Regions from separate parts of the Exiguobacterium sp. UBA6282 genome, predicted to be linked through region 3. Evidence: riboswitches for the same ligand, from Rfam matches in the RefSeq annotation. Region 3 holds a riboswitch; each other region holds the start of a gene.

Region 1 (7,394 bases), on a different contig from region 3:
GCTTCGCGCCTTGTTTGACGACACCGCGACGGTTCATATACGTGATGGCACCCTTAGATAGTGTATCTACACCACCAAAGAGAACTTTTGCGTTGTCTTCGACGAATACTTCTGTGACGACGTTGACGTTATGCGCTTCGTCACCGTAAGAGACGAAGTTTTCGATATACGTCAATTCGCTGTCAGCATCTGCAACGATGATTGCGTGATGGTAAAGGGCAGCGCCTGATTGCTCAAGCGTGTAGATTGCTTGCATCGGTACAGACAGCTTGACGCCTTTTGGTACATAAAGGAACGTACCGCCGTTACGAAGTGCTGCGTTTAATGCCGCAAGACGATCTTCGTTGACTTGAACACCTTCAGTCATGAAGTACTTCTCGACGAGTTCCGGGTGTTGTTTTAATGCGTCTTCGAGCGTCGTGAAGATGACGCCGTTCGCCGCTTCACTGTTTTGCGCGTGGACGAGTTGTCCGTTACGCGTGACGAGCATGTGATCACGGTTTTCGCCGATCAATGCTTCGATATCTGAAGAAAGACCAGTGACGGTTTCAAGTTCCGTCGTACCTTCTGTGAAGTTCCAGCCTTCGATCTTGATTTTTTCTACTTTTGGCAATGCGAGCGTTGGGGCAAGATCAAGCGCGTCTTGACGCTTTGCGACCATCCAAGATGGTTCCCCTAAGCGAGTCGCACGTTCTGCCACTGCCTCGCGATTTACTGCAAGATTCAGTTCTACAGTCATCATGCTTCCTCCCTCGTCTTACGCTTTTGTTTCGATTTCGACGTCTTCGATGCCGAGTTCTTTTTTAACCCAGTCATAACCTTCTGCTTCGAGACGGTGTGCGAGTTCTTTACCGCCAGACATGACGATTTTTCCGCCCATCATGATGTGGATGAAGTCTGGCTCGATATAGTTCAAGAGACGTTGATAGTGCGTGATGATCAAGCAGCCGAATTCAGGTGAACGCATTTCGTTGACACCTTTTGCAACGACTTTAAGTGCATCGATATCAAGACCTGAATCGATTTCATCGAGAATCGCGATTGCTGGTTTAAGCATCATCATCTGAAGAATTTCGTTACGTTTCTTTTCTCCACCAGAGAAACCTTCGTTGAGGTAACGGTGTGCCATTTCTGAAGGCATCTCGAGAAGACCCATTTGTGAATCAAGTTCACGGATGAATTTCATGAGTGAGATTTCATCGCCTTCTTCACGACGCGAGTTGATTGCTGAACGAAGGAAGTCTGAGTTCGTAACACCACTGATTTCGCTTGGGTACTGCATTGCGAGGAACATACCTGCTTGTGCGCGTTCATCGACTTCCATGTCGAGGACGTCTTCGCCGTCGAGTGTGACTGAACCAGATGTCACTTCGTACGATGGGTGACCCATCAATGCTGATGCGAGTGTTGATTTACCTGTCCCGTTTGGTCCCATGACCGCGTGGATTTCCCCGCCTTTGATTTCCAAGTTGACGCCTTTCAAGATTTCCTTGCCGTCGATCGCGACGTGTAGATCTTCAATCTTCAAGTGTGAAGCCTTCATGTTAGAATCCCTCCATCTATTCATTTCGTGACTGACGATTCAGAACACGAGCGTTACTAATTTAGTATCATTCTAATCTTAAAGAAACATGGCGTATTATTCAAGCGTCATCGCTCGTTGTTTTTTCTCAAAATCATGCGTTTTGTTGAGAATCATTCGAAAGTTTCACCGGTTCCTCCAGTTCCTCGATCGTCGAAGTCCGATGAATCCGTTGTGACAGTAGGAGCAGTGGTATTCCGAATAATGTCAAGCCCGCTAAAATCCCGAAAATCGGTAACGGACGGTCCGCTCCATATAAACTTAATAAATGTCCGCCGGCAATTGGACCGATTGATTGTCCGATCGACGTCAAGCCCATTGCCCCGAAATAACTGCCCCTTAATTCCGGCTTCGCAAAGCGATCAGTCAAGATGTCGGTCATCGTGAACATCATCACTTCCCCGCACGTGAAGATGAACATCGCGACGATCATCCACCAGATCGCGTTTGCATTCCCCATGACGAACAGTCCGATCGCAACAGTCGCAATCCCGGTCGTGATCGAAACGAGCGGTGACGTCTTGACGCCAAACTTCATGATCGGATACTGCACGATCAAGACGGTGATCGCATTGATCGTGATTAAGATCGCATAGAGTGTCTTCCCGCCTTCAAGGAGTGACGTCTCCGTCAAGAATTGCGGCAAGGTCGAATTGAACTGGCTGTAGCCGAAGACCCCGAAGATGATGCCGGCGAGTGCCAGCGTAAAGGCGATATCCGTCCGCAACAGACGAACCGTCGCTCCGAACGAGACCTTCTTGCCACCATGTGTCTCAGTGATTGGATGACGTTTAAATAAGAATCCAATCATCACCCCGTATGCCATATAGACGAACGCCGTGATGTAAAACGTTGCGGACGTATTCCCCGCACTCAGCAGTAAGGCAATTCCTGGTCCGATCGCAGCTGCGATGTTGATCATCGCGTAACGGATATTGAAGACGAACAATCGGTTCGCTTCGTCCGTCGTATCACTGATCAAGGCACGAGCGGATGGCTCAAAAATCGAACGACAGACTCCGTTCAAGGCACTGAGGATGAAGAATGCCCAGAACGTCTCGACTTGCGCGAGTGCGATGAAGACGATCGCGAACCCGATCGTTCCGGCGAGCATCATCGCCCGGCGACCATACCGGTCCGACAATGTACCGCCGATGAAACTCATAACGAGACTGGCGATCGCCGAAATACTGAGAACCCAGCCGACATCGACCGGATCAAACTTCAGAACGGTCGTCATGTAGATAGCGAAAAATGGCATCGTAATGAACGTTCCGAGACGTGAGAAAAACGTCCCGAACAAGACCCCGATTGTCAACGGATGCAGTTGACGTATGCGTTGCATATGATTCCCCCTAACCCCTGTTTCAGACAAATGAAAAGCATCCTTCCATTATATAGGAAGGATGCCGGCTTCGGTGAACTTATTTGCTGACTGGAACGACCGCACCTTTGTACTTGTCGAGAATCCAATCTTGGTTTTTCTTCTCGTGCAGCACGTCAAGAAGTGCTGTGACACGTTTGTCTTTCTCATCGCCGTCACGTGTGACGATGATGTTGACGTATGGTGAAGACTCATCTTCTGACGCGATCGCGTCTTTCAACGGGTTCAAACCGTTATCGATCGCATAGTTCGTGTTGATGAGGACGGCGTCGCCTTCATTGTTCTTGTAAGCTTGCGGAAGAAGCGATGCTTCGATGTTCGTCTTGAACTTGAGTTTCTTCGGGTTCTCCGCGATGTCACCGAGTTGCGCGTCTGTCGTTTTACCGTCTTTGAGTTTGATTAATCCTTCGTTTTGAAGGAACGTCAAGACACGACCGCGTTCCGCGACGTTTGAGCTCGTTAAGATCGTTGCACCGTTTGGTAACTTATCAAGTGACTTGTATTTCTTCGAGTAGATACCGAGTGGCTCAACGTGGACGCCACCTGCGTTCGCAAACTTATACGATTTGTTTTCTTTCTCTTGTTGCTCGAGATACGGTACGTGCTGGAAGTAGTTCGCGTCGAGTTCTTTTTCAGCGAGCGCTTTGTTCGGAAGCACGTAATCTTGGAACTTCTTGATTTCAAGCTTGTAGCCTTTTGCTTCATATTCCTTTTTGACGTGTTCGAGGATCTGAGCGTGCGGTACGTTCGAAGCACCGATGACGAGTGTCTTGTCGTCGCTTCCTGATGATTTTTCGCCACAAGCAGCAAGACTGATTGCTAAGACGGATACAGCGGCAGTACCTACGAATTTTTTCCAAACTTTCATGAATGATTCCTCCAATATGAATAAAATTTGAATTAACGTTTATCGATTGCTCGGATCAGTAAGTCCCCAATGATTTGGATGACGAAGACGATCGCTAAGATTAAGAGTGTCGCAATGACGATGACATCGTTTTGAGAACGCTGGAATCCTTCGATGAAGGCCATGTCCCCGAGTCCACCTCCGCCGACTACTCCGGCCATTGCCGTGTAACCGACAAGTGCAACGAGTGTAACCGTGATACCAGAAACGATAGCAGGCAATGCTTCTGGGATTAAGACTTTGTAGATGATTTGGAACTTCGTCGCGCCCATCGATTCAGCTGCCTCGATGACACCTTTATCGACTTCGCGAAGTGCGAGTTCAACCATCCGACCGTAGAACGGTGCGGCTCCTAAAATCAGTGCCGGTAATGCTGCTGTTGGTCCGAGGAACGAACCGACGACTGCTTTCGTAAATGGAATCAATAAGATCAGTAAGATGATGAACGGAATCGAACGGAAGACGTTAACGATCAAGCTCAAGATCGAATAAAACGCCCGATTTTTGAACAACAATTCTTCATTTGTCGCAAACAATAATAAACCAATGATCAAACCGAGAATGAATGTCGAAAGACCAGCGACTGCCGTCATATAGATCGTACTGCCTGTCGCTTCCCACACCATGTCCCAGTCTAGGTTGTCAAAGAATGAAATCATCGGTGATCCACCTCCACTTCAACATCACTGGCTTGAAGCTTCGTGATGACCGCTTGTGTTGCTTCTGTTTCCCCGATTAACTGAATGAACAGTGTACCGAGCGCCCCTTCCTGTGATTGACCGACGTTTCCCCCGATGATATTGAACAGGACGGGTGAATCCTTCATGACTTCCGCGAGGATCGGACTTTCCGCCGTCGATCCGACGAACGTCAACTGAACGATTTTTCCGGTTGGGTAGCGTTCGCGGAGTTTCGCGAACGTCAACTCGTTTTCCGATGGCGACGTCAATTGTTTGACGAATTCCTTCGTCATCGCTTGCTTCGGATGACGGAAGACTTCTGCGACCGGTCCTTGTTCGACGATTTTACCGGCCTCCATGACGGCGACCCGGTGACAGATTTTTTGAATGACGTGCATCTCGTGTGTGATCAAGACGATCGTCAGTTTTAATTTTTCATTGATGTCGACGAGTAACTCAAGAATCGAGTCCGTCGTCTTCGGATCGAGTGCACTTGTTGCCTCGTCACATAAGAGAACGTCCGGGTTCGATGCGAGTGCCCGAGCGATACCGACACGTTGCTTTTGACCACCCGATAATTGCGACGGATAGGCTTTTTCACGTCCATCCAAACCAACGAGTTGAATCAGTTCCGCAACTCGTTCCTTACGGCGAGCCTTCGGGAAGCCACCGAGTTCGAGTGGGAACATGATGTTTTCTTCAACAGTCCGTGACCAGAGTAAGTTGAAGTGCTGGAAGACCATCGAGACATTCTTGCGGACGCCTCGTAATTCTTTTGGTTTCAGTGATGTCATTTCGACACCATCGATTTGAATCGAACCACTCGTTGGTGCTTCGAGCATATTCAACAATCGGATCAAGGTCGATTTCCCTGCTCCGGAATAACCGATTATTCCAAAAATTTCACCGCGCTCGATTGTCAGATCGACATTCGCGACGGCTTCGACCGCTCCGCGCTTTGAGCGATAAATCTTTCCTACGTCTTGTAAACGAATCACAACTGTCCCTCCTAAAATAAAAAAAGTGCGCGCGTTTTAGAGCAAACGCGCGCACTTTTCAGTACACAAAACCATTTGCTCTCATCTCCCAGACTTTTGTCTGCTGGAATTAGCACCACTTCGGATTAGATCCGCGGTTGCCGGGTTTCATCGGGCCAGTCCCTCCACCACTCTCGATAAGAGTTTCGGTATTAAGTTTGTAGAATATATTCTGAATATTAGCAGGGGTTATTTTTGTTGTCAAACAGTTTTTTCAGAAACTTTTTCGAGGAACGTGAAAGCACGTGTTAAGTCTTCTTTCAAATCTTCCGCATCCTCAAGTCCAACTGAAATCCGAACGAGACCGTCCGTGATGCCGAGTTCTGCCCGACGTTCTGCTGGGATCGACGCGTGCGTCATCCGTGCCGGAACGGAAATCAGGCTCTCGACGGCACCAAGACTCTCAGCAAGTGTGAAGAAATGTGTCGCCTCGACGAGTTTTTCTGCGTTCGCTGCTGAACCGACATCAAAGCTGATCATCCCACCAAATCCAGTCGCTTGTTTCGCTTGGATGTCGTGACCAGGATGCGATGCAAGTCCTGGGTAGAAGATGTTCGAGACGATGTCTTGCGCTTGCAAGAACGCAACGAGATCATGGGCTGTCTCTTCGATCGCATCCATCCGGATACCGAGTGTACGAAGACCACGGACGAGCAAGAAGCTGTCTTGCGGTCCAAGCACGCCGCCTGTCGAGTTTTGGATGAAGTGCATCTCTTCGCCGAGCGCATCATCTTTGACGACGACAAGTCCAGCGACGACGTCCGAGTGTCCGCCGATGTATTTCGTCGCACTGTGCAAGACGATGTCTGCACCGAGCGCGAGTGGTTGTTGATGATATGGTGTCGCGAACGTGTTGTCGACGACGAGTTTAAGATCGTGACGTTTGGCGATCGTTGCGATCGCTGCGATGTCCGTTACTTTCAACAACGGGTTCGTCGGTGTTTCGACGTAGACGATCTTCGTGTTGTCTTGGATCGCTGCTTCCGTTGCTGCAAGGTCCGTCGTATCGACGAATGTCACTTGAATGTTGAACTTCGGTAAGACGCGTTGCATCAAGCGGAACGTACCACCGTAGACATCATCTGTCATGACGATGTGGTCGCCAGACTCAAGCAAGTGGAAGACGGCATGAATCGCTGCCATCCCAGAACCGAAGGCAAAACCACGTGCGCCACCTTCAAGATCCGCAATCAATCGTTCGATGCTCGTCCGTGTTGGATTCGCTGTCCGTGAGTATTCGTATCCGTCTTTGAGTTGACCGATTTTATCTTGCTTGTATGTGCTTGTTTGATAGATCGGAGGTGTGACGGCTCCTGTTGCCCGGTCGACACCTGTTCCTCCATGAATCAATGCTGTCTTCTTACGCATGAGTTTCGTCCACCTTTTCAAAGATTTGTTGGCTTAAATAGCGTTCGGCACTGTCTGCGAAGACGGTGACGATCGTACTGCCGGGGTGACGCTTCGCGATATCAAGCGCAGCAACGAGCGCTGCACCTGCTGAACTACCGACGAGTAATCCTTCGCGAGCAGCAAGTGTATGGACCGCATCAAACGCATCGCGGTCAGAAATCGTATGAATCTCATCAACGAGCTCACGTGGCACGAGACTTGGCCATTTTGCTGTTCCAATACCTTCTGTCTTATGCGGACCGGCTGGACCACCGTTTAAGACGGAGCCTTCCGGTTCGACGATCGCTGCTTTTGTACCGAGACGTTGTTTTAAGAAGTCCGCTGTTCCGGCGAACGTACCACCTGAACCACAACCGGCAACGAACCAGTCGATATGCGGCAAGTCCGCAATCAG
Region 2 (7,394 bases), on a different contig from region 3:
AAGAAGACAAGATCTCCTGGTTGTACGCTTGAAACGCTGACTTTCTTAGAAGAAGAATATTGTGAAGAAGACGTACGTGGCAATGTTTTACCAGCCGCTTTCTTGTAAACGTAGCTTGTGAAACCAGAGCAGTCGAATCCACGAGTCGTTGTTCCGCCCCATACGTATGGTGTACCTTTATGTTTTGCTGCTTCGTTCAGGATTTTCGTCCGTTTAGAAGATGTGCTTGTTGATTTTTTAGCGCTTGAAGATGATTTGTATGTCTTTGTGTATTGTGAGAAGACATAACGTGTTTTACCGCCGTATGAGATTTTTGTCCAGCTGCCTGATTTGCCTTTGTATGTAAAGACTTGACCAGCGTTGACTTTCCCGACGATGCTTGCTTTCGTAGAAGGAGCTGTCCGAACACGAAGACCGTTGTCCGTGATCTTGACTTTCGTGACTGTTGCTGCTTCAACTTTACCTGTACCCACTGATGTAAAACCTGAAACCACTAAGGCTGCTGTCGCGATCGATGCTAGAAAACGTTTCATGTTAAGAATTCCTCCGTTTTAATGTAGTGTGTTGCGTCCGTAAGTTATATGATGAAATCATTAAGTGTGTGATTAAGCAGTGAACCTTACAACTGTGTAAGAATTTTGTCTGCAGGAATATCTTAGCATGTGCGCCCTTAAAAACGTTTTTTCAGTTAGAAGACAAAATAGATGCTTTTGTAACATAACTGAAATAATATCCTTGAATATTACAAAGTAAGAAACGCAAAGGATTGTTGACGACGAATTTAAAAAAATATGATACCTTTAGTTCACGAAAGAAATTACATACCTCCTGATGTATGTATGGAAGTATGCTGAATGCAGTTGAATTTATAAAGAATAGGTGAAAAACATGCCAACAACTGATAAAAAAGATAAACCTGAACGTTCCTATACTTTGGCTCAATTGAGCCAGCTGACATTAAAAGAATTATATGAAATCGCAAAGACGAAGAATGTCCCGCAATATCGGGAAGCCCGTAAGCGTGAGTTGATGTTCAAGATTCTAAAAGCACAGGCGGAATCAACAGGTCTTTATTTCCTCGAAGGGGTACTTGAAGTCATCCCTGGTAATCCACAAATGCAAAACGATGGTGGCTTCGGCTTCCTTCGCCCTATCAATTATTCCCAATCCTCTGAAGATATCTATATCGCCGCTTCTCAAATCCGACGCTTCAATCTACGTAATGGTGATGTCGTCACAGGTAAAGTACGCCCACCGAAGGAAAACGAACGTTTCCAAGGGTTACTTAGTGTGGAAGCCGTCAACGGCGAAGCACCGGATACAGCGCGTAACCGTTTGTTCTTCCCGGCGCTGACACCAATCTATCCGGATCGTTTAATGCGTCTTGAGACAGAGCCACGTCATTTATCGGTTCGTGTCATGGATATGATTGCACCAGTTGGGTTTGGACAACGCGGTTTGATCGTCGCACCACCAAAAGCAGGGAAAACGTCACTCCTCAAAGAAATCGCGAACTCGATTCAAGAGAATCATCCGGATGTCGAGCTGATCATTCTATTGATCGATGAGCGACCAGAGGAAGTAACTGACATCGAGCGTTCAGTTCCGGGAGCAGACGTCGTCAGTTCAACGTTCGACGAAACACCGGACAACCATGTGCGGATTTCTGAACTTGTCCTTGAACGGGCGATGCGACTTGTCGAACATAAAAAAGATGTCGTCATCTTGATGGATTCGATCACTCGTTTGACTCGTGCGTATAACTTAACAGTGCCGCAAAGCGGACGGACGCTTTCAGGGGGGATTGACCCAGCAGCGTTCCATAAGCCAAAACGGTTCTTTGGTGCGGCGCGAAACATCGAACATGGTGGCAGTTTGACGATTCTTGCGACGGCACTCGTCGAGACGGGATCCCGCATGGATGACGTCATCTATGAGGAATTCAAAGGAACAGGAAACATGGAGCTACATCTCGATCGTAAGCTGTCGGAACGCCGAATCTTCCCGGCAATCGACATTCGCAAATCAGGTACGCGGAAGGAAGAACTCTTGCTTCCGAAAGAGCAACTCGATGCGCTCTGGACGATTCGTCGGACGATGAACGAGTCGAACGAGTTCGTCGATACGTTCCTGCGTAAGATTCGCGACACGAAAAATAATGAAGAATTTTTTGCTGAACTTGAGAAAGAAAAGAAGAAGACGGTCCGACGTGCACCTGCTAAACCGCGTACTGTCAAGAAGGAAGCAACGACGGAAAAATAACTATTGCGACGCGTAAAAAAATCGTTTAGTATAGGAAGGTAACTTACTCTGGCTCAGCAAATGGACCAGGGCGGAAGGAGAGAAATCAACCATGAAACAAGGAATTCACCCTAACTACAACAAAGTAGTATTTATGGATTCAACGACTGAGTACAAATTCTTAAGCGGTTCTACTCGTTCTTCGAACGAAACGATCACTTGGGAAGATGGTAACGAGTACCCACTCATCCGTGTGGATGTGTCTTCAGACTCGCACCCATTCTACACAGGTCGTCAAAAGTTCAACGCGGCAGATGGTCGTGTCGATCGCTTCAACAAAAAATACGGCCGCAAGTAATTACTTGCCGGTTCTTAAAAAACAGCCTGCCTCCATTACGGAAGCAGGCTGTTTTTGTATAGGCTGAATTGCGAACGGTACGTAAGGTACGTCTTTAAGACGAACGAGAAAGCAATCCCGCCGACGATCCCGATCAAGTACGGCATGGCATCTGGATGTGCCAAGATGTAGTCGACGACTTTATGGAACGAGATATGACGACCAACAAAGTAGCCGGCGCCCAAGAACACACTGACCCAAATCAAAGCACCTGTATACGCGTAACTCGCAAAAATGCGAAACGGCATTTTTGAAACACCTGCAAAAAAGGCAGAGAGTTGGCGAAGACCAGGTATGTAGTAACCGATGATCAAGACCGATTTGCCGTAACGACGAAATCCGGCTTCAGCGGAGAGAATGTGTTTTTCTGAGATGCGCATCTTTGGTCCGACGCGATGCAACAGGGGCATGCCGAGTTTTAAGCCCAGCACGTAGCTAATCGTCATTCCGATGCAACTGCCAGCGTAAGCGGCAAGAATCGTACCGAACAGCGGTAGATTGCCTTGATGCATCCAAAAACCGGACAGGACGAGCAAGGTCTCATCAGGAACCGGCAATCCCACGATACCACCTGCGAGAAGGACGGAAAGACCAAGGGCGCCATATTGGTGCAGAATGTCATGTAAGAGATGATGAATCGGGGACACCTTCTTTCGCGAGAATCTTCTTCTTTAGTGTACAGGAAATGGATGAAGGTTGGAATGAAAGGACAAAAATTCTAGGTAAAGAAAAAATGAATTTTGATTTCCGGAAGTCAACCCTTTTTCTCAATACCGTTTCGAGCTATACTCGTTAAAGTGACTATTTTTAGAGGACGGTGTCGGACGATGATGCATGTAATAAATCAGTACGGCTGGATCGAAGTAATTTGTGGTAGTATGTTTTCCGGGAAATCGGAAGAGTTGATTCGTCGTGTCAGACGGGCACAGTACGGCAAACTGCCCGTTCAAGTATTCAAGCCGGCAATCGACGACCGGTACCATGAAGAGCATGTCGTCTCTCACATCGGAAATTCCGTCGTGGCGATTCCAATGGCGACGAGTCGTGATCTCTATGCAGCAGTAGCGGAAGAAACACAAATTGTCGGAATTGATGAAGTTCAATTCTTTGATGATGAGATCGTTCAAGTCATCGAAGCACTTGCGCAAGACGGAAAACGCGTCATTTGTGCAGGACTCGATCAGGATTTCCGGGCAGAGCCATTTGGCAAGATGCCGGAATTACTGGCGCGCGCAGAATTTGTGACGAAACTTCAGGCGATCTGTCTCTCATGTGGCGATCCGGCTTCCCGGACACAACGTTTGATTGATGGAAAACCAGCGAACTATGATGATCCGATCATTTTAGTCGGCGCTTCAGAATCGTATGAGCCACGGTGCCGCCACTGCCATGAAGTGCCAGGAAAGCCGAAGCCGCTCCAAACGATGCAACACCAAAAAGGATAAACAAAAAAGACGAACCGATGATGGTCGTCCTTTGATGTAACAGCTGTTCGCTTCTAAGTGAAGACGAATAGCTGTTTTTTTATTATCCCGTTTCCTGTGAGACACGGCTCGAGCGTTCGATGAAACGAATCGTCTCACGCACGATCAAATCCTGATCATGATCGAGGGTCGCGACGTGGTACGAGTTGAGGAGACAGTAGATTCGTTTATCATTCGTCCCGATATGCTGATGCAGGTAATCCGAGCTCGACGGCGGAACGACGTGATCGGTTGCCGAGTAAAGAATCAATGTCGGTAGAAGGATCGATCCAAGGCGTCCTTTCGTCTCATCCATCAAGCGGACGAGTTCGAATGCACAACGACTCGGAACGAGGTCATAGATGATTTCGAAAGCAGACCGTTTGATATCCGGTGCCCCTTCTGGTAAGTACTGTGGACCATCTTCAAACGACAATGCTTCATAAGACGGAACGGAGAGAGCGGCATTGATCGTAATGATGCCTGAAAATGGAATCCCGTCAGCGGCGAGCGATAGTGCGAGCGTCGCGCCCATCGATTGACCGATGACGAAGACTTGATCGCATGTTTCTTGTAAACGTGCATAGCCGTCTTGCAGGCTCTGCTTCCAACATCGAGCAGTCGATTGTTCGAACTCACGGACGTTCGTCCCGTGACCACGCAAACGTGGAGCATAGACAGTGAATCCTTTAGCAGCAAATGCCTCACCGACGTCCCGAACACTTTGCGGGGTCGCATTAAAACCATGACAGATTAAAATGCCGATCGGTCCACCTTGAAGATAAAATGCTTCAGCACCAGTCAATACAGGATAGTTCATCATTACTATTTTTCCTCCATTCGTGAAAAAAACTCGTCAACGTCACTGCTTGGACGCCCACGAGTTTTTCACCGTATCATCCAAAGCCGCGCTTTGCTGGTCGGAGCACCTTACAGATTGCAGGTTGCCGTGAAGTCATAGAGCCAGGTCTCTCGTTCACTCTTGATAAATATCATATTGGAATTGTCGGATTAATCATTGAAACGATGGTAGCACGACCGAAAATGCCTTGTCAAATCGTTCTGGACGAATCGTGATTTATTCTTTCAGCTAACTCATAACTTATGACTCAATCGATATGCGCCAAATGGATTATTTTTGCAAAGTTGGTTGACTTTTAAAGGTTCGACCCGTAATGTAAAAATTAGTTTTACGACATAAGCAACAACGCAACAACACACATACGAATTTCATACCGCAATACTTATCCAGAGAGGTGGAGGGACTGGCCCTACGAAACCTCGGCAACAGACTCATTATGAGCACTGTGCCAATTCCATCAGACAGATGTCTGAGAGATGAGTGGAGTGGATTCTGCCACTGTGCGGATCCAGGTCTCTTCTTGTTTCTCAAGAAGGGACCTTTTTTGTTGAATGAAGGGGGAAAACGGAATGATTGCATTTCATCAAGTCAAAAAAACGTACGTCACGAAGGATCAGACGATCGCAGCACTCGACGGTGTCGACCTGACGATCGAGAAAGGCGAAATCTTCGGTGTCATCGGCTTTAGCGGTGCCGGGAAAAGTTCATTGCTCCGCTGCGTCAACCTGTTAGAACGACCGACGTCAGGAACAGTGACGGTCGACGGGGAAGATTTAACACAACTATCACCAAAAAAATTACGCCAAGCGAAACAGCGGATCGGGATGATCTTTCAACACTTCAATCTATTGAATGCAAACACGGTCTTTACGAACGTTGCGAAACCACTCGTTCTCGCAGGTGTCAAGAAAGACGAGATTCGTCGCCGGGTGACGGAATTACTCGAATTCGTCGATCTTGCGGACAAGGCGGATCATTACCCGGATCAATTATCCGGCGGACAAAAGCAACGTGTCGGCATCGCCCGGGCACTAGCGACGCAACCATCCGTGCTCTTATGTGACGAAGCGACGTCAGCACTCGATCCTCAGACGACACATCATATTCTCCAGTTATTAAAACGCATCAATGCGGAATACGGGATCACCATTCTCTTGATCACCCATGAGATGGGCGTCATCCGGGAGATTTGTGACCGGGTCGCCGTCATCGAAGCCGGGAAGCTGATCGAGTCAGGAACAGTCTTTGATGTCTTTTCGAATCCGCAGACCGAGACAGCGAAAAACTTCGTCCGCTCCGTCATGCATGATGAAATTCCGGCATCAATTCGTCAGTTGATTGAGTCACGGAATGCGCATCCGATCTATAAGATTCATTTTCTCGGACATCACACCGGGCAACCACTCTTATCGCAAGTCGCAAAACGCTTCGACGTCGATGTCAACATCCTGCACGGTAGCATCACGGAGTTACAGGAAACACCGTTCGGTACATTACTTGTTGAACTGATCGGTGAAACAATCGAAGTAAAACGGGCCTTACAGTACATCGATCAGGCACAGGTGACCGTCGAGGAGGTGCTTGCTGATGCTAGTTAACTACAGTGATATCTGGACAGCATTTTTGCAGACGATGACGATGGTGTCAGTGTCGTTATTATTTTCGACTTTGATCGGTTTACCACTCGGCATCCTGCTCGTCGTCACCCGAAAAGGGGCATTGCTCGAGAACGTCCCGCTGTTCACATTCTTCAACAGTATCGTCAATATCTTCCGTTCAATTCCGTTCATCATCTTACTTGTTGCGATCATCCCGTTGACACGGTTGATCGTCCAGACGTCGATCGGAACAGAAGCCGCCATCGTTCCACTCGTCTTTTATGCCGCCCCGTATATGGCACGGCTGATCGAGAGTTCCTTACTTGAAGTCGACAAAGGTGTCCTTGAGGCAGCAGAAGCGATGGGGGCGACGCCATTCCAAACGATTTTCCGCTTCCTTCTGCCGGAAGCACTCGGTTCACTAATCCTTAATTTAACGATTGCAACAGTCGGCTTGATCGGGGCATCAGCGATGGCAGGTGCCATCGGTGGTGGTGGACTGGGTGACTTAGCAATTACGTACGGTTATCAACGGTTCGACACGAAAGTCATGATCATCACGGTCGGGATTCTCGTTATCTTAGTCCAAGGCTTACAGACGACAGGCAACATCGTCGCACGAAAAATCAGAAGACATTAATCAAGGGAGCGATTCAGCCATGAAAAAAGCAGTAGCGATTGGAGCAACATTAACGACGATTTTATTTGCCGGGTGCTCAGCATCAGGAGAAGAAGAAAAGACGATCAAGCTCGGGGTCAGTGGTTCAGACACTCAAGTGTGGGATTACGTCGCGAAAAAAGCGGAAAAGGAGGGCATCAAAATCGAGCTCGTC
Region 3 (7,394 bases):
ACTCGTCAAGGTTCGGTGTCGTATCCGAAAGTGAAATGATATCAGCTGTCTGATATCCACGACGTTCTGATACGTCTTTGATTTCTGGAGCGAACGTATCGAGAATCGTTTGTTTGTCGGCATCCGTCAGTGTGAAGTTCTCGACGAGAGGTGCTGGTAGTTTTGAGACGTCCCATTGTTCGTAAAGAACGCCGCGCGATGCGAGGAAGTCAGCGACTTCCGTTTGATCCGTATACCGTGTGTTTGTTTCTTGGAATAAGACTGTTGCCATGAGATGATTCCTCCTTTTAATAGATAGATTGACGGCATGATTGCAACGTCAACGTATAGTTGAATAAAAACTCGAAGGCTTCGAGGTGTTTCTTTGCTTCAAAGGCGGTCGGTGCCCAGACCGTGATTCCGTGATTGCGAATCAGGACGGCACCGCTGTCCGCTGTGACATATGGCGCAAAAGCAGCAGCGAGTGTCGGGATGTCCGCGTGATTCGGAATGATCGGCACCGTGACCGTCGCATCTTCTTCCCAGTGACCGAGTGCCTTGATGATTTCTTGACCGGAGAAGGTGATACTTCCCTGATCGCCATATAACTCCGAAATCACATTGTTCGCAATCGTATGGACATGCAGGGAACATCCGGCGTTCGTTCGGTTGAACACTTCGACATGGAGCAATGTCTCAGCAGAAGGGCGCCCGGATTGCTCGCCGATCAATTGACCGGTCGCATCGACATGAACGAAGTCGTCAGGAGTCGTCTGCCGCTTATCTTTCCCACTTGCCGTCACAAGAAATTCAATCGGAATACCGGACGTCCGAATGGCGAGGTTACCACTCGTACCAGGGAACCAATCGCGCGCTGCAAGTTCTTGTTTGATGGCGCGTAGTTCTTCATACCGTCGCATGAATGTCATATCGTCACCTCCGATCGTGCTAAATCATGAACGATATCGTGGAACGTCTCAAAAGGTGTATAGGCGATATCATTTTCTTCACACAACGTGATCAGATAATCACGGGCATAGACACGATCCGCTTGTTTTGCGAGTTCGAAGTCCGTCACTGAGTCACCGATGACGATGATGACGTCATCGTCTTTGCATAATGTACGGGCAACGGATGTTTTACAACAGCCGCATCCATTCGTGCAATGGGCATCGCAGGCGTGTGGCCAATCGATGTGGACGAATGGACCACTGAAATCGGCAATGTTACAGTAAATCTGCTCTTGCTCGAGGAACGGTGCTAAGATCGGTTCGACGAAAAAGTCCATTCCACCGCTAACAATCGAAAAATGGATTCCTTGACGACGACTGTACTGAAGCAACTCCGAAAATCCTTCGCGAATGACGGCGCGCTCCATCAAGAAATCAAGATAGTCCGCTTTACCGTCGGACGGCAGAAGCGCGAACATCTGCCCGACACCACTTTGGATCGATAACGTCCGGTCGAGCACGCCACGTTTCAACGGTTCGAAGTCATTCACTGGCACAAATACCTCCATGAGTGCAATGATGTTATCCTGCATCGTTACGGTACCGTCGAAGTCACAAAGAATTCGTAAGGTCATGACTTGATCCCCCAAGCGTCGAGCGCGACTCGTAATTCTTCATGTCGTGACGCAGCATTCGATAGGGATTCATTTGCGAGTGCCGCATCAAGTGCTTGACGAAAAGCGATAACACCAGCCGCAGCACCTTGCGGATGACCATGTACGCCACCACCAGCGTTGATGACGGAATCGATCCCGAAGTCGCGTACGAGTTGAGCAACGAGTCCTGGGTGAATACCGGCTGAAGGGACAGGGAAAATCGCTTTCGTCTGACCGAGGCGAGTCGCTTCGACCGCGATGCCGCGGGCGACGTCCTTCGGAAGAGCGACATTGCCGTAAGGTGACGGGAATAGTGTTAAGTCTGCACCAGCAACGCGCGGTAATGTGCCAAGTAAGACAGGCGCTGCAACACCGTGGTTCGGGCTAGCAATCAATGCACCGCTGTAAGCCGGATGATTGAAAATGGGAACGTTGATCTCCGGATCACTTGCCAATTCACGTAAGACGTCGAGTCCGTATGTGAAGGTATTCAACAAGAAAGCAGTTGCTCCAGCGTCAATCAATCGTTTGGCTTGATCCTTGAGCGTAAAGACGGGACCACTAAGTGTGATCGCATACAACGCACGTTTACCGGTCCGGTGGAAATGAGCATCGATAACCTCACGTCCGATCCGTGCCCGATCAATCGTCGGTGTCAACGGATTGTCATATAGGATCTCATCGTCCTTGACGAGATCGATCCCACCAGCAAGTTGTCCTTCGAGTTGATCACGAAGGAACGATAAATCGCGTCCGATGACCCCTTTGAAGATGCTCATTAACAGTGGACGATCTTCGACACCAATCAAGGAACGAACCCCTTCAATCCCGAACTTCGCACCTGGAAAATCCGACGTGAATGTATCGGGTAGTAGCAGTTCTGTTAATTTGATTTCACCGTCGAGTGAAAGTTTCCCGAAGACGGTCGTCAAGATCGCAGAAAAGTCGCGCGATACATTGTGTTCCGGGTAACGAATCGTGATATAGCCTTTACCGTCGCGCTCTTCCGTATGTACGACTTCTCCTTTGAATGAGGCGAGTTGTTGTTGCTCAAGATGATTCAGCTCCGTCCAGGAACCAACCGTCAGACCAAGCGCGAGTTGTTCGGCGCGTTGCTCCAGTCGATCGCGGGCGGTCAATTGATAAGTAGCTGTGATGTAAGCCATGTCTTTCCTCCTTCAATAAAAAAATGGTCTCTTGTCAGCGACAAGAGACCATGAATGATTCGAACGTGGACTCTTATCTGTCAGCTTAGTAGCTGCAAGAATTAGCACCGTGCCAAAAGGTCGGTTGCTGCGACATCGTAGGGCTTGTCCCTCCGTCTGCTCTTGATAAGAATTGGATGAAATTGTGAAATCTAATTGCAATTTTTACATGAGAGTCACGACTTGTCAAACTATTTTTAGAAAATTTATTTTTTTGAAAATACTCTTTCTATATATGGAGCGAAAACGATATCCGTTTCTGCTTGATTTCGATTTGACAGCAGGGAAGAGGATTGCGTAAGATTCAAATCAATATCACACACGACAACTACATACGACTCTTATCGCGAGTTGGCAGAGGGAATTGGCCCGATGACGCCGCAGCAACCGACCACTTGGCACGGTGCTACATCCAACAGACGTTTCGTCTGAGAGATAAGAGGACGCAGTGACTTTCCTGCGCCTCTTTTCGATGACGAAAAGAGGCGCTTTTTCGTGTATCACACAGGGGGAACTGAGATGACATACAAAGCATTTACAGAACAGGACGCGATCGAACGGGTCCGCTCACTAGGACTGATCGGCGACGGAGCCGTCGAAGCAGAAGAGATTGGCGACGGCAATCTCAACCTTGTCTTTCGAATTCGAGAAGGTGAACATCGATTGATTCTAAAACAAGCACTTCCGTACGCGAAAGTCGTCGGTGAAAGCTGGCCACTATCACTCGAGCGGGCGTGGATCGAGCAATCCGCACTCCGTGAATTCGCCCGGCATGCCGTGCCGTTCGTACCGCGTGTTTTTCATGCTAGTCACGACGAGGCGTATACGGTCATGGAAGATCTTTCACATCTGACAATCGTTCGAAGCGGTTTACTCGCAGGTGAACAGTATCCGTTGCTTGCGGAACATATTGGTTCTTATCTCGCTCGGACTTTATTCCATACATCGGACTTTGCGCTTGGTCCGGTTGAAAAAAAACGTGTCGCCCGAACGTACTACAATCCGGACTTGTGCGACATCACGGAAAAATTAATCTTCACGGATCCGTTCCATGACGCGGAGACGAACGAGATTGAAGCCGGGCTTGAAGAAGAGGTGGCACGTCTATGGGCGGACGATGAGTTGAAACGCGAAGTCGCAAAACTCGAAGCGCTTTTCATCACGAAAGGAGATGCGTTGCTACACGGCGATCTACATACAGGAAGCATCTTTGCTTCGGCAACGGAAACGAAAGTCATCGATCCAGAATTCGCCTTTTATGGTCCATTCGGATTTGATGTCGGACAGTTCATCGCCCACTTATTCTTTGCAGCATACCCGGATTATTCAGCACTTCGTGATGCCCGGATTCGCGACATCGATACGTTCTGGCTGACGTTCGCTTCGACGTTCCGCGCCTTATGGGAACGCGAAGCCGTCGAACCATTCCGGACATCGGGACTCGTCGACGATGTACTGAGCACGATCTTGCAGGATGCCCTTGGCTTTGCCGGTTGCGAACTGATTCGTCGGACGATCGGACTCGCACCAGTCGCTGATTTAGAAACGATTAGTTCTATGACGGAACGACTAGAACGAAAACAACATGCTTTACGTTTAGGATCGGCGTTAATCAAACGTCGGACCGAATGCCGGACATTTGATGATTTACGAAACTTCGACGTAACGGAGGAACTTAGCCGATGAGTACATTCGTTCAAAGTATTCGTTATGAAGATCGTGTCTTGACGATTCTCGATCAGACACGTCTACCGCAGGAAGAACACTATGAAGTCATTACCGATCTTGCACAAGCGGTCGAAGCGATTAAACAACTGCGCGTCCGAGGGGCGCCTGCGATCAGTTTATTTGGCGGATTCGTACTCGTTCAAGAGGCGTACCGGTTTGAAGCAGAACTGTCGATCTATAAGCAGACTTTGCTTGAGACATCAGCGACGTTACTCGCGACACGACCGACGGCTGTTAACTTACGAAATGTCCTTGATCAATTGAATCCAATCATTCAAGACGGGACGTCGGTAGAAGAGATCCGCGAACGGCTCGAGCAGCGGACGATTGCCTTATACGATCAGGATGCGCAGACGTCACGTCAAATCGGGATTCATGCACTTGAATTGTTCCAGTCAGGTGACCGGATCCTAACGATCTGTAATGCTGGATCGATTGCGACCGCTGCTTATGGAACAGCACTTGCGCCATTCTATATCGCAAAAGAACGCGGCATTGAATTATCGGTTTTTGCGAGTGAGACGCGACCATTACTGCAGGGAGCACGACTGACGACATGGGAGCTACAACGTGCCGGCATCGATGTCACGCTAATTACAGATAACATGGTCGCCCATACGCTGAAAGAAAAACAGATCGATGCAATCATCGTCGGGGCGGACCGGATTACACGCAACGGAGATACGGCGAATAAGATCGGAACGTTCCAACTAGCATTACTCGCTCAAGCTTTCGGTATCCCGTTTTACGTCGCAGCACCGCTCTCGACGTTTGATTTCTCACTTGTTTCCGGAGACGCGATCGAAATTGAAGAACGTGATCCGCAGGAAGTGACGACTGTCCAAGATGTTGCGACAGCACCAGAAGGAGTTGCTGTCTTCAACCCAGCTTTTGATGTCACACCACACACATTGATCACGGGCATCATCACCGAACTTGGTATTATCACGCAACCGAATGAAGAAACGATTGAAAAATTAACGGGGCTTCAACCCCTCGGATAAGGAGACAATTCATGAAAAAATTAGCTTACGCCGTCCTAGCACCGGCCTTATTACTAGCGGCTTGTGCGAATGGAGAAGCGACGACGAAAGTCGTCAAGGATGTACCAAAAGGAGTTCAATCGGACGTCAAGATCGCCGTCATCCGTAACCTCGCATCGGACGACCATACGAAGCAATTCCTTGATGGCGCACGAAGTGAAGGAGAAGCGCTCGGCTTTAAAGTCAGCACGTTCATTTCGGAAGGTAACGATGTCAAGTTCAAGGAACTGGTCGCGCAGGCGATTCAGCAAGAGTATGATGGGCTCATCATTTCGCACGGTAAGGAAGACTATGCCTATGACATGATCAAACCAGCAGTCGATAAAGGACTGAAGGTCGTGACGTTCGATACGGTCACGAAGAAAAAAGGGGCATCTCTACAAGACGTGACGGAAACGTTCCAAAACGATCATCAACTTGCGAAGCTATCACTCGATGAAGTGACGAAGGTGACGGACAAAAAGCCGGTCCGTGTCATCAAACTCTGGTTCGGACCAGGTTTTGCCCCGCTCGATCGTCGTCAGGAAATCTATAAGACGTACGAAGCAGACGGCAAAATCAAAACGCTTGAGACGGTTGGACCGACGAACTTCCAAGATGTCCAAGGGGATATCGCGACAAAGATGAATGCCATTCTCGCGAAATACCCGAAAGGAAGCGTTGATGCCGTTTGGGGAGCATGGGACGAAGTCGCAAAAGGCGCTTACAAATCGCTCAAGGATAATAAACGTCAAGAAATCCCATTGATCTCGATCGATGTCTCAAATCAGGACATCAACCTGATGCGTGAGAAAGGCAGCAACTGGGTTTCGACGAGTGCGGTGGATCCATTCCTGATTGGACAAACGGACATGCGACTACTGGCTAAGAAAATCGCCGGAGAGAAGACACCAGATAGCTTTGATCTCGATGCGAAACTCGTTGAGCAGAAGGCATTGAAGCAGGACACAACGATGTATAATCTTGATACGATCATCAAAGGTTGGAGTACGTCGGATAAATTCAATGAGCCGTGGATGGACCGGTTGCGTGACGTCCATAAAAAACAATGACGTCTATCAATCATCACCTGGAAATGACCGGGATTTCACTTGCGTTTCCGGGAGTCCAGGCACTCAAGCAAGTCTCCTTTGAGGTGAAGTCTGGTGAAATTCATGCGCTTGTCGGTGCGAATGGTGCCGGTAAGTCGACGCTGATGAAAGTCTTATCTGGAGCGGAAACAGCGGATGAAGGAATCATCCGTCTTGACGGGAAAGAACTGTCAATTCAATCTCCGCGTGATGCAAAACGAATCGGGATCGATCTCGTCCAACAAGAGGTTGATGTGGCGCTTGTCCCGTATTTGACGGTTGCTGAGAATATCTGTCTCGATCTGTTGACGGACGGAACAATGACGGGTTTGGTATCCCAACGCCGTTACATACAGCGTGCGAAAGAAGCGTTAGCGACATTACAGGCGGATATTTCCGTCAAGACACGTGTCGAAGAATTACGTCTTGCTGAAAAGCAACTCGTATTGATTGCACGCGCCCTCGTTCAGGAACGTCGTTTTTTAATTTTGGATGAACCGACGGCACCTCTCAGTCAGGCGGAAACAAGCCATCTCTTTTCAGTCGTGCGTCGTTTAGCGGAACGGGGACTTGGGATCATTTTCATTTCCCACCGCCTACAAGAATTGTATGACATTTGCGACTCCATCTCGGTCATGCGCGACGGTCAACTCATCTCGCGACATCTTTTGACAGACATCACGAAGGAAGCTGTCGTTGAGCAGATGCTCGGGCGTAAGCTTACGTCTGTCGCGAAAACGTCACGGATCAATGCGACGAACGT
Region 4 (7,394 bases), on a different contig from region 3:
TAAAAAGGCATATCGTTTTTTCATGATTCAACTCTCCCTTTATATGTATGATTAGCGCTTGTCTGTTTTTCGCGCCAGTTGATTGCCAAGTGCTTGAATGCTTTGGACGATGACGATGAGGACGACGATCGTCACGATCATGATGAGATTATCATAGCGATAATAGCCGAAGCGGATTGCAAGGTCACCGACACCTCCACCGCCGACGATCCCAGCCATCGCCGAGAAGCCGATCAAACTGATCGTCGTTAGCGTGATGCCCTGAATGATGCCAGGGAGTGCTTCTGGTAAAAGGATACTGACGATGATCCGTAACGGTTTCGCTCCGCACGCTTCCGCTGCTTCGATCAAACCAGGTGGAATCTCACGCAGTGATGTTTCGACGAGTCGTGCGAGAAACGGAATCGCTGCGACACTGAGGCTGACGGATGCTGCTGTCGGACCAATCGTATTATCAAGCAAGAATTTCGTTAATGGAATGAGGGCAACAAGCAAGATGATGAACGGCAAGGAGCGGACGATGTTGACGACGAAGTCAAGGACACGTCGGACGGCAATGTTTTGAAAGAATAAACCGCGGTCGGTGACGAACAGGAGAATCCCGAGTGGAATCCCGACGACCAATGCGAAGGCAAGCGAAATGCCAACCATCCACGCCGTCTCACCAAGTGCCTTCAACAACTCGGGTAACATCGTTTGTATACGATCAAGCCACATCCTGAATCACCTCGAGTGTATGAAGTTCCGCCGCAAGCCAGTCGAGGGCAGGTGCGATTTGATCGGAGGATCCCGTCAAGCTGACGATTAGGACACCAAAAGCGACGTCTTGGATGTAATCGACTTTTCCGTGCAGGATGCTGACCGAGATATCGTATCGACGGATGGCTTCCGACAACGTACTTTCACCGGTCTTCTCGCCCGTGAACTGCAGGCGGATGATTTTTCCCGGTGTCGCTTGCAAAATGCGTTCCGGTAGTTCGATCTGGAGTGCCGTGTCGACGTAATGTTGTGTCACCGGATGTTTGGCTTGACTGAACAAATCGTATGTAGAGGCGACTTCGACGACTTCCCCTTGAGACATGACCGCGACACGATGGCAAATCTGTTTGACGACATCGATCTCATGCGTGATGAGGACGATCGTCAATCCAAGTCGTTCATTCAAACCTTTCAACAAATCTAAAATCTGCAGCGTCGTGACCGGATCAAGGGCAGAGGTCGCTTCGTCACATAACAAGACGGTTGGATCATTCGCGAGTGCCCGGGCAATCCCAACGCGCTGTTTCTGTCCGCCGCTCAACTGACTCGGGAAGTTCGTCTCGAATCCTTCGAGTCCGACGAGCGAGACGAGTTCACGGATCCGTTCCGGAAAATCTGCTCGTTTGACGCCAGCAGCTTTCAGTGCGAAAGCAATGTTATCTGCGACATTACGCGACTGGATCAATTGGAAATGCTGAAAGATCATTCCTGTCCGCAAGCGAAGTTGACGCAAATCTGCTTTTGACATTCCGCCGAGCGAGACACCGTCGACCTTTACCGTTCCTTGTGTCGGATGCTCGAGACCGTTGATCAGACGAAGCAACGTACTCTTACCGGCACCGGATTCACCGATGATCCCAAAGATTTCTCCTTTTTGAATCGTCAAATCGACATCTCGTAATGCAAAAATCGGGGTCCGGTCTCGGACGAACCGTTTCGTAATCTGTTTGAATTCAATCATCTGCTCATCTCCTTGTACAAAAAAAGTCGCTTTTTCCTAGTAGCAGAGCAACCAGAAAAAAGCGACGAAAGTGTAAGATTTCGTAACTTATCTCTCAGAATGAATCCATTCTGTAGGATGTGGCACCGTTCCTGATAGGTGGTTGCCGGACGTCGTTGGGCCTAATCCCTCGGTCGCTCTCGATAAGTAGTTATGCTGTTGGGATTTACTTTAACGGAAATGATTCCCATCTGTCAAATGTTTTTTCAGAATTATTCCGCAACAGGTGTCCGGAACAGGTTGAGCGTTCCGATTCGCCCGACGGCTTCTTCTAGACGTTCGACGTCAGCAATTAAGCTGATCCGTACGTAGCCTTCGCCGTATTCGCCGAAGAATGATCCAGGAGTAACGGCGACGTATGCTTCATCAAGCAGATGATCCGTGAAGCTTTGGGACGTGTATCCTTCAGGCACCGGAAGCCAGACGAAGAAGGAACCGCCCGGTCGTGGTCCGCTCCAACCGATTGCATCGAGTTTCGCGAACAAGGCATTACGTCGTGTTTCGTATAAGCTACTTAACTCACGGACACATGTTTGGTCACTCATCAGGGCAACGGTCGCTGCATGTTGGATCGGTGTGAAGGCACTGACGTAGAGATGTTCCTGATACGTCTCGATGCTTGAGATGACGGACGGATTTCCGATCGCGAAAGCGATTCGGAAGCCAGACATGTTGAAGCGTTTCGAGAGTGAGAACAACTCGATTCCGACATCTTTCGCCCCTTCCGTCTGCAAGAAGCTTCGTGTGGGACCATCAAAGCTGATGCCACCGTAGGCTAAATCATGGACGACACAAATATCATGGGCATCCGCGAAGGCAACTGTCTGTTCGAAGGCTTCTGCTGTCGCTGTCGCACCTGTCGGATTACTCGGGTAATTGAGGAACAACATCCGGGCGCGCTCGACATCTGTCGTATCAAGTAAATCGTAATCCGGCAGGAAGTTATTTTTCTCAAGCAATGGAAGTGTAATCGGGTAAGCACCAGCAAGTGCTGCTCCAGACAGGTAATCCGGATACCCCGGATCCGGGACGATGACACCTTCTCCAGGATTGACGATCGTTTGTGGTAAGGCAACGATTCCGGCTTTACTACCGAGAAGAATTGCGACCTCGGTTGCCGGATCGATCGTGACGCCGAATTCGTTCGCATAAAAGCTCGCGACGGCGTGCTTTAGAAAATCATGTCCACGAAATGGTGGATATTGAAGGTTTGTTGGCTCATCGATCGCCTGTTTCAAGGCGTCGAGAATATGTACGGGCGTGGTTTGATCGGGTGTTCCTTGACCAAGGGTAATGACATCATGTCCGGCAGCTTTCACAGCACCGATCCGGTTCGCAAGTTCAGCGAAAACGGGAGCAGGAAGCCGATCGATGGCGATGGATGGAGCGAAATGTTTCATGGATGTGTGCCTCCTTCGTAGTATTGTCGTCAAGGATAACGAATATTCAGTCAAAAGAAAAGAACTTTTTTGAAATTCAAAAAAATCGTCCAATAAACAGGTACAGATATGTGGAGCGGGAATAGAGAGTAGGGAGAGGAGTGAGGAGATGAAGCGAGCTAGCTGGAAAGAAGCGGTCGTCTATCAAGTCTATTGGCGCAGTTTTAAGGATTCGAATGGGGACGGCATCGGTGATTTGCGAGGTGTCATCGACAAGCTAGATTACATCGCATCGCTTGGTGTCGATATCGTCTGGTTAAATCCATGTTACCGTTCTCCAGACATCGATAATGGCTATGATATTGCCGATTATTACACGATCATGGACAAGGCGGGGACGATGGGCGATCTACAAGAGTTGATCACAGCGGCTCACGCACGCGGCTTAAAGATAATTCTTGATTTGGTCGTCAATCATACGAGTGACGAGCATGACTGGTTCCGTCAGTCGCGGGACCGAATCCACGACAAGGATGATTGGTACATCTGGAAAGATGGAACGAAAGAGACGCCCCCGAACAATTGGCGGTCGTACTTTGCGCCGAGCCCTTGGACGTGGAGTGAAGAGCGCGAACAATATTATTTCCATTCTTTTGCGAAAGAACAACCCGATTTGAACTGGGAACAACCGGCTGTCCGGCAAGCGATCTACGACATGATGAACTGGTGGATCGCTCAAGGGATTGACGGTTTCCGGATGGACGTCATCAACTTGATCAAAAAACGTTCGCTTGAGGATGTCGTCAATCCGTTTGATCTATCGTATCTCGGAAATCAACCAGGTGTGCACGACTTCCTTCAGGAAATGCATGCGAACGTCCTTGCCGGGAAAGACTTGTTCACGGTCGGTGAGATTCCGTTCGTTGGTCCGGAAGACGGTCTGTTATATGTCAGTGAAGAACGTGAAGAACTTCGGACGCTGTTTCACTTCGAAATCGCGGACGACATGGAGGCGATGGATCTTTTACGTTTCAAGGAAATTCAGAAACGATGGTATGACGTCTTGTATCCGTTAGGCGTCAATTCACAGTTTCTCAACAACCACGATCATACGCGACAAGTGACCCGCTTCGGCAGTGAACGATACCGAGTCGAGAGTGCGAAACTACTCGGTTTGATGTTGCATACATTACCTGGCATTCCATACGTGTATCAAGGAGAAGAGATTGGGATGACGGGGATTCGCTTCTCGGATCCGTCGCTCTATCAAGACGTCGCCTTTCGCAATCGATATGAAGAGCGCGTCGCTGGCGGCGAGGATCCGGAGGTCGTACTCTCGTCAATGCAGTTACTCGCACGCGATAACTCCCGCACGCCGATGCAGTGGGACGGTACGTACGCGGCAGGCTTTACGAGTGGGAAACCGTGGTTAGCGGTCAATCCGAATTACACGGACATCAACGTCGCGCAAGCAGAAGCCGATCCATCATCCGTACTTGCCTTCTACCGAGCATTGATTCAGATGCGAAAGGATCATCCAATCATGGTCTATGGTACGTATCGCGACTTAGCTCTTCATGATCCGTATCTCTACATCTATGAGCGGGAACTAGAGGGAGAAGTGTGGCGGATCGTTCTCAACGTGCATGACGAACCGATGCAAACTGCCTTCGTTTTATCACAAGATAAGTTGCTTGTGTCGAACTATCCAGATATCTCGGATGAACTACGTCCTTATGAAGCACGTGTATATCGATATACTGTTACAGAACAGAATTGAACTGCTGGACGAAAAAACATCCGCGACGTGTCAGGAACGCGTCGCGGATGTTTTTTCGTGTGTTATTTGAAAGGTGACGATTTTTTCGTCTGTAAGACTTGCGTGAATCGATCGACGGCTTGGCGCATCTCGTAACTTGGTCCAAGGATGAGGGGACCATGTCCGACGGCAAGAATATCTGGAGACAGTTCCGTTAATTGATCGGCGGAGCGAAGAGCAACGTCCGGATCCCATGTCGCAAGTGCTGGGAACGGAAATTGCCAACGGACGTCACCGGAGACAGCGAGTCCCCCTTGTGTCTGAAAGGCATCTCCGGCGATTAGCATCCGACTACCTTCATGCCAAAGAGAAATCGAACCAGGTGTATGACCTGGCGAGGCGATGACGCTGAGGCTACCGACTTGTTGACCACTTTCGAGCAAACGATCTGGACGTGTTTTGATGTTTTTCGGAATACCGCCTTTTAAAGGAGTCGTTTCGCCTTCGCGTAGCGTCTCGTCCCCACTGAGCAATGCGGCATCACGGTAACTGATGCAGACTTGAGCGAGAGGAAAGGCATTCGCAAGGAAATCGAGCGAGCCGACATGATCGGCATGTGCGTGTGTCAGGATAATCGCGCCGAGCGGTTTTTCTTGCTTTCGAATATAGTGATAAAGCGCCTTTGCGTTGATTCCGAGTCCGGCGTCAATCAATGTCAAACTGTCTGCTTCTTCAAACAGGTAGCAATTGACCGGGAAAAAGGATGGGGTCGTCTGCAATTGGTGTAAACGTTCGATGATCGTGACACGCATCGGCTTCACTCCTTCAAAAAGTAAATAGACTTCTTCTTTAGTATCGTCTGTTTTTGAATAGGCGTCTAGACGGATTATGTGTAAAAAGAGGCACCATCTATTACTAGATGATCCCTCCCATGCTAATTATTCAAATGTCACAGCGAAGACAGCACCGGCATGTGGTGCATCATCTCCGTTGGCAGCTGTCGTGACGAGTAATCGATCTTCGTAAAAAATCGGACATGTCGGATTCGAGACAGGGAAGTCGACATGATCCAGTTTTTCGCCCGTCGTAAGATTCCAACGTGTGATACATGATCCGGCGTAATGTGCGATCCAAGCATGACCTTCAGCATCCTTCGTCATACCATCCGGGAATCCTTCTTCCTCTTCGAGATCAACGGCGACGCGTTTATTCGAAAGTGGGGCATCGGGAGCGTAGTCGAAGGCATAGACTTTTTTTGTTGGTGTATCGATATGATAGAGCGTCTTGCCATCTTCTGACCAGACGAGTCCATTGGAGTTCGTCAAGTCTTCGTGTAAAACATCGATGGAACCGTCATGACGCAGACGGAACAGCCCAGCTGTTTTACCGTCTTCTTCATTAATGCTACCAGCGACATATTGTCCGGTCGGATCGAGCTTACCATCGTTCATCCGATCAGAATCCGGTAATGACAATTGATGTTCGAGAGACAGATGACCTTCCTTGAGATCGAACGTGCCAAAGCCATGTGCTGATGTGACACGCAATAAGTCCGGAGCGTCCGTCAAGGCAATCGATGTAATAGCGCTTGGCAACGTATATGGTTTAAGTGCTTCTGTAACAAGATCATATGAAAAGAGCAGTTGATTCGGAATATCGACGAAATAAAAGCGTTTTGTTTTTGCGTCGTAAACAGGAGATTCACCTGTCTTACACGTGATATCAATGAATAGGGAAACGGTCATGAGTACTCTTCCTCCTAAGCGGACGGCTCTACATGCTGTCCAAGTAATAACAATTTAGTATACCTGTTTTGATACGCAATCAAACCTAAGTCAAGGTGTACACTCGCATCGACTTTGGGAAAAGAAACGTTTAAAAAATAGCCTGCTTCCAAAGCAGACTATCGGTATGAACGTGACGTCAGCGGCTTTTCACCAGTAGGTTGACCGCTTCCTTCACGAGTTCTTCTGTTTGTCCATCGCCGTTTTGTTCTGCTTCCTTGACACACTCGATCAAATTCGAGCTAACGACGACGCCGATCGTCCGGTCAATCGCAGAACGGGCAGCGGAGAGCTGGGTGATGACATCGCGGCAATCTTGCCCTTCTTCCATCATCCGTAAAATACCTCGTAGCTGTCCTTCAATCCGACTAACACGGTTTTTCATCTTCCGATCATAATCCATCTTTATTCCTCCGATTCCCGTTGACCTGACGTCATGTAGTATCTTTATGCTATGCCCATTACGGTATCGCTGTCAATTCAGCAGAATTTTAAGCTATACTTTTAATAGAATGAGGGAATATGGATGTGGTGAAGTTTTTTACTTAGAAAATGGATGAAATCGAAAACGATTTGGTGTCAGCTTGCGTATACTATATGATAGGGCTGACGTCAGAAGGAGGAGAAGGATGCACACTCAATCCGATGAATCGCTTTATCATCTGATGCGTAGCGGTGACGAGCAAGCTCTCGAGACATTATACGATAAGTAC

What was found. Region 3 has a riboswitch for S-adenosylmethionine ahead of B2751_RS08820 (2,3-diketo-5-methylthiopentyl-1-phosphate enolase). Riboswitches for the same ligand answer to the same signal wherever they lie in the genome.
Region 1: another riboswitch for S-adenosylmethionine. It lies ahead of B2751_RS07775 (methionine ABC transporter ATP-binding protein); the one in region 3 lies ahead of B2751_RS08820 (2,3-diketo-5-methylthiopentyl-1-phosphate enolase).
Region 2: another riboswitch for S-adenosylmethionine. It lies ahead of B2751_RS03420 (methionine ABC transporter ATP-binding protein); the one in region 3 lies ahead of B2751_RS08820 (2,3-diketo-5-methylthiopentyl-1-phosphate enolase).
Region 4: another riboswitch for S-adenosylmethionine. It lies ahead of B2751_RS10555 (methionine ABC transporter ATP-binding protein); the one in region 3 lies ahead of B2751_RS08820 (2,3-diketo-5-methylthiopentyl-1-phosphate enolase).

Annotation. Positions count from the first base shown of each region.
Region 1 covers NZ_DJUM01000024.1:10,340-17,733, reverse strand. Annotated here, with positions in the region: gene sufD (Fe-S cluster assembly protein SufD) at 1-739, opposite strand, end outside; gene sufC (Fe-S cluster assembly ATPase SufC) at 758-1,543, opposite strand; gene B2751_RS07790 (MDR family MFS transporter) at 1,677-2,927, opposite strand; gene B2751_RS07785 (MetQ/NlpA family ABC transporter substrate-binding protein) at 3,007-3,834, opposite strand; gene B2751_RS07780 (methionine ABC transporter permease) at 3,867-4,532, opposite strand; gene B2751_RS07775 (methionine ABC transporter ATP-binding protein) at 4,529-5,551, opposite strand; SAM riboswitch class I at 5,630-5,734, opposite strand; gene B2751_RS07770 (bifunctional cystathionine gamma-lyase/homocysteine desulfhydrase) at 5,792-6,958, opposite strand; gene B2751_RS07765 (PLP-dependent cysteine synthase family protein) at 6,951-7,394, opposite strand, start outside.
Region 2 covers NZ_DJUM01000013.1:59,635-67,028, forward strand. Annotated here, with positions in the region: gene B2751_RS03390 (C40 family peptidase) at 1-533, opposite strand, end outside; gene rho (transcription termination factor Rho) at 889-2,262, shown strand; gene B2751_RS03400 (type B 50S ribosomal protein L31) at 2,354-2,599, shown strand; gene B2751_RS03405 (DedA family protein) at 2,635-3,285, opposite strand; gene B2751_RS03410 (thymidine kinase) at 3,469-4,083, shown strand; gene B2751_RS03415 (alpha/beta hydrolase) at 4,166-4,924, opposite strand; SAM riboswitch class I at 4,992-5,093, opposite strand; SAM riboswitch class I at 5,343-5,446, shown strand; gene B2751_RS03420 (methionine ABC transporter ATP-binding protein) at 5,533-6,561, shown strand; gene B2751_RS03425 (methionine ABC transporter permease) at 6,551-7,201, shown strand; gene B2751_RS03430 (MetQ/NlpA family ABC transporter substrate-binding protein) at 7,221-7,394, shown strand, end outside.
Region 3 covers NZ_DJUM01000028.1:20,947-28,340, forward strand. Annotated here, with positions in the region: gene B2751_RS08805 (1,2-dihydroxy-3-keto-5-methylthiopentene dioxygenase) at 1-271, opposite strand, end outside; gene B2751_RS08810 (methylthioribulose 1-phosphate dehydratase) at 288-908, opposite strand; gene B2751_RS08815 (2-hydroxy-3-keto-5-methylthiopentenyl-1-phosphate phosphatase) at 905-1,564, opposite strand; gene B2751_RS08820 (2,3-diketo-5-methylthiopentyl-1-phosphate enolase) at 1,561-2,751, opposite strand; SAM riboswitch class I at 2,822-2,923, opposite strand; SAM riboswitch class I at 3,129-3,232, shown strand; gene mtnK (S-methyl-5-thioribose kinase) at 3,310-4,476, shown strand; gene mtnA (S-methyl-5-thioribose-1-phosphate isomerase) at 4,473-5,522, shown strand; gene B2751_RS08835 (sugar ABC transporter substrate-binding protein) at 5,534-6,613, shown strand; gene B2751_RS08840 (sugar ABC transporter ATP-binding protein) at 6,610-7,394, shown strand, end outside.
Region 4 covers NZ_DJUM01000038.1:72,050-79,443, forward strand. Annotated here, with positions in the region: gene B2751_RS10545 (MetQ/NlpA family ABC transporter substrate-binding protein) at 1-24, opposite strand, end outside; gene B2751_RS10550 (methionine ABC transporter permease) at 52-717, opposite strand; gene B2751_RS10555 (methionine ABC transporter ATP-binding protein) at 707-1,720, opposite strand; SAM riboswitch class I at 1,805-1,909, opposite strand; gene B2751_RS10560 (aminotransferase class I/II-fold pyridoxal phosphate-dependent enzyme) at 1,972-3,159, opposite strand; gene B2751_RS10565 (alpha-glucosidase) at 3,308-4,918, shown strand; gene B2751_RS10570 (MBL fold metallo-hydrolase) at 4,981-5,709, opposite strand; gene B2751_RS10575 (SMP-30/gluconolactonase/LRE family protein) at 5,836-6,642, opposite strand; gene B2751_RS10580 (metal-sensitive transcriptional regulator) at 6,821-7,084, opposite strand; gene B2751_RS10585 (RNA polymerase sigma factor) at 7,311-7,394, shown strand, end outside.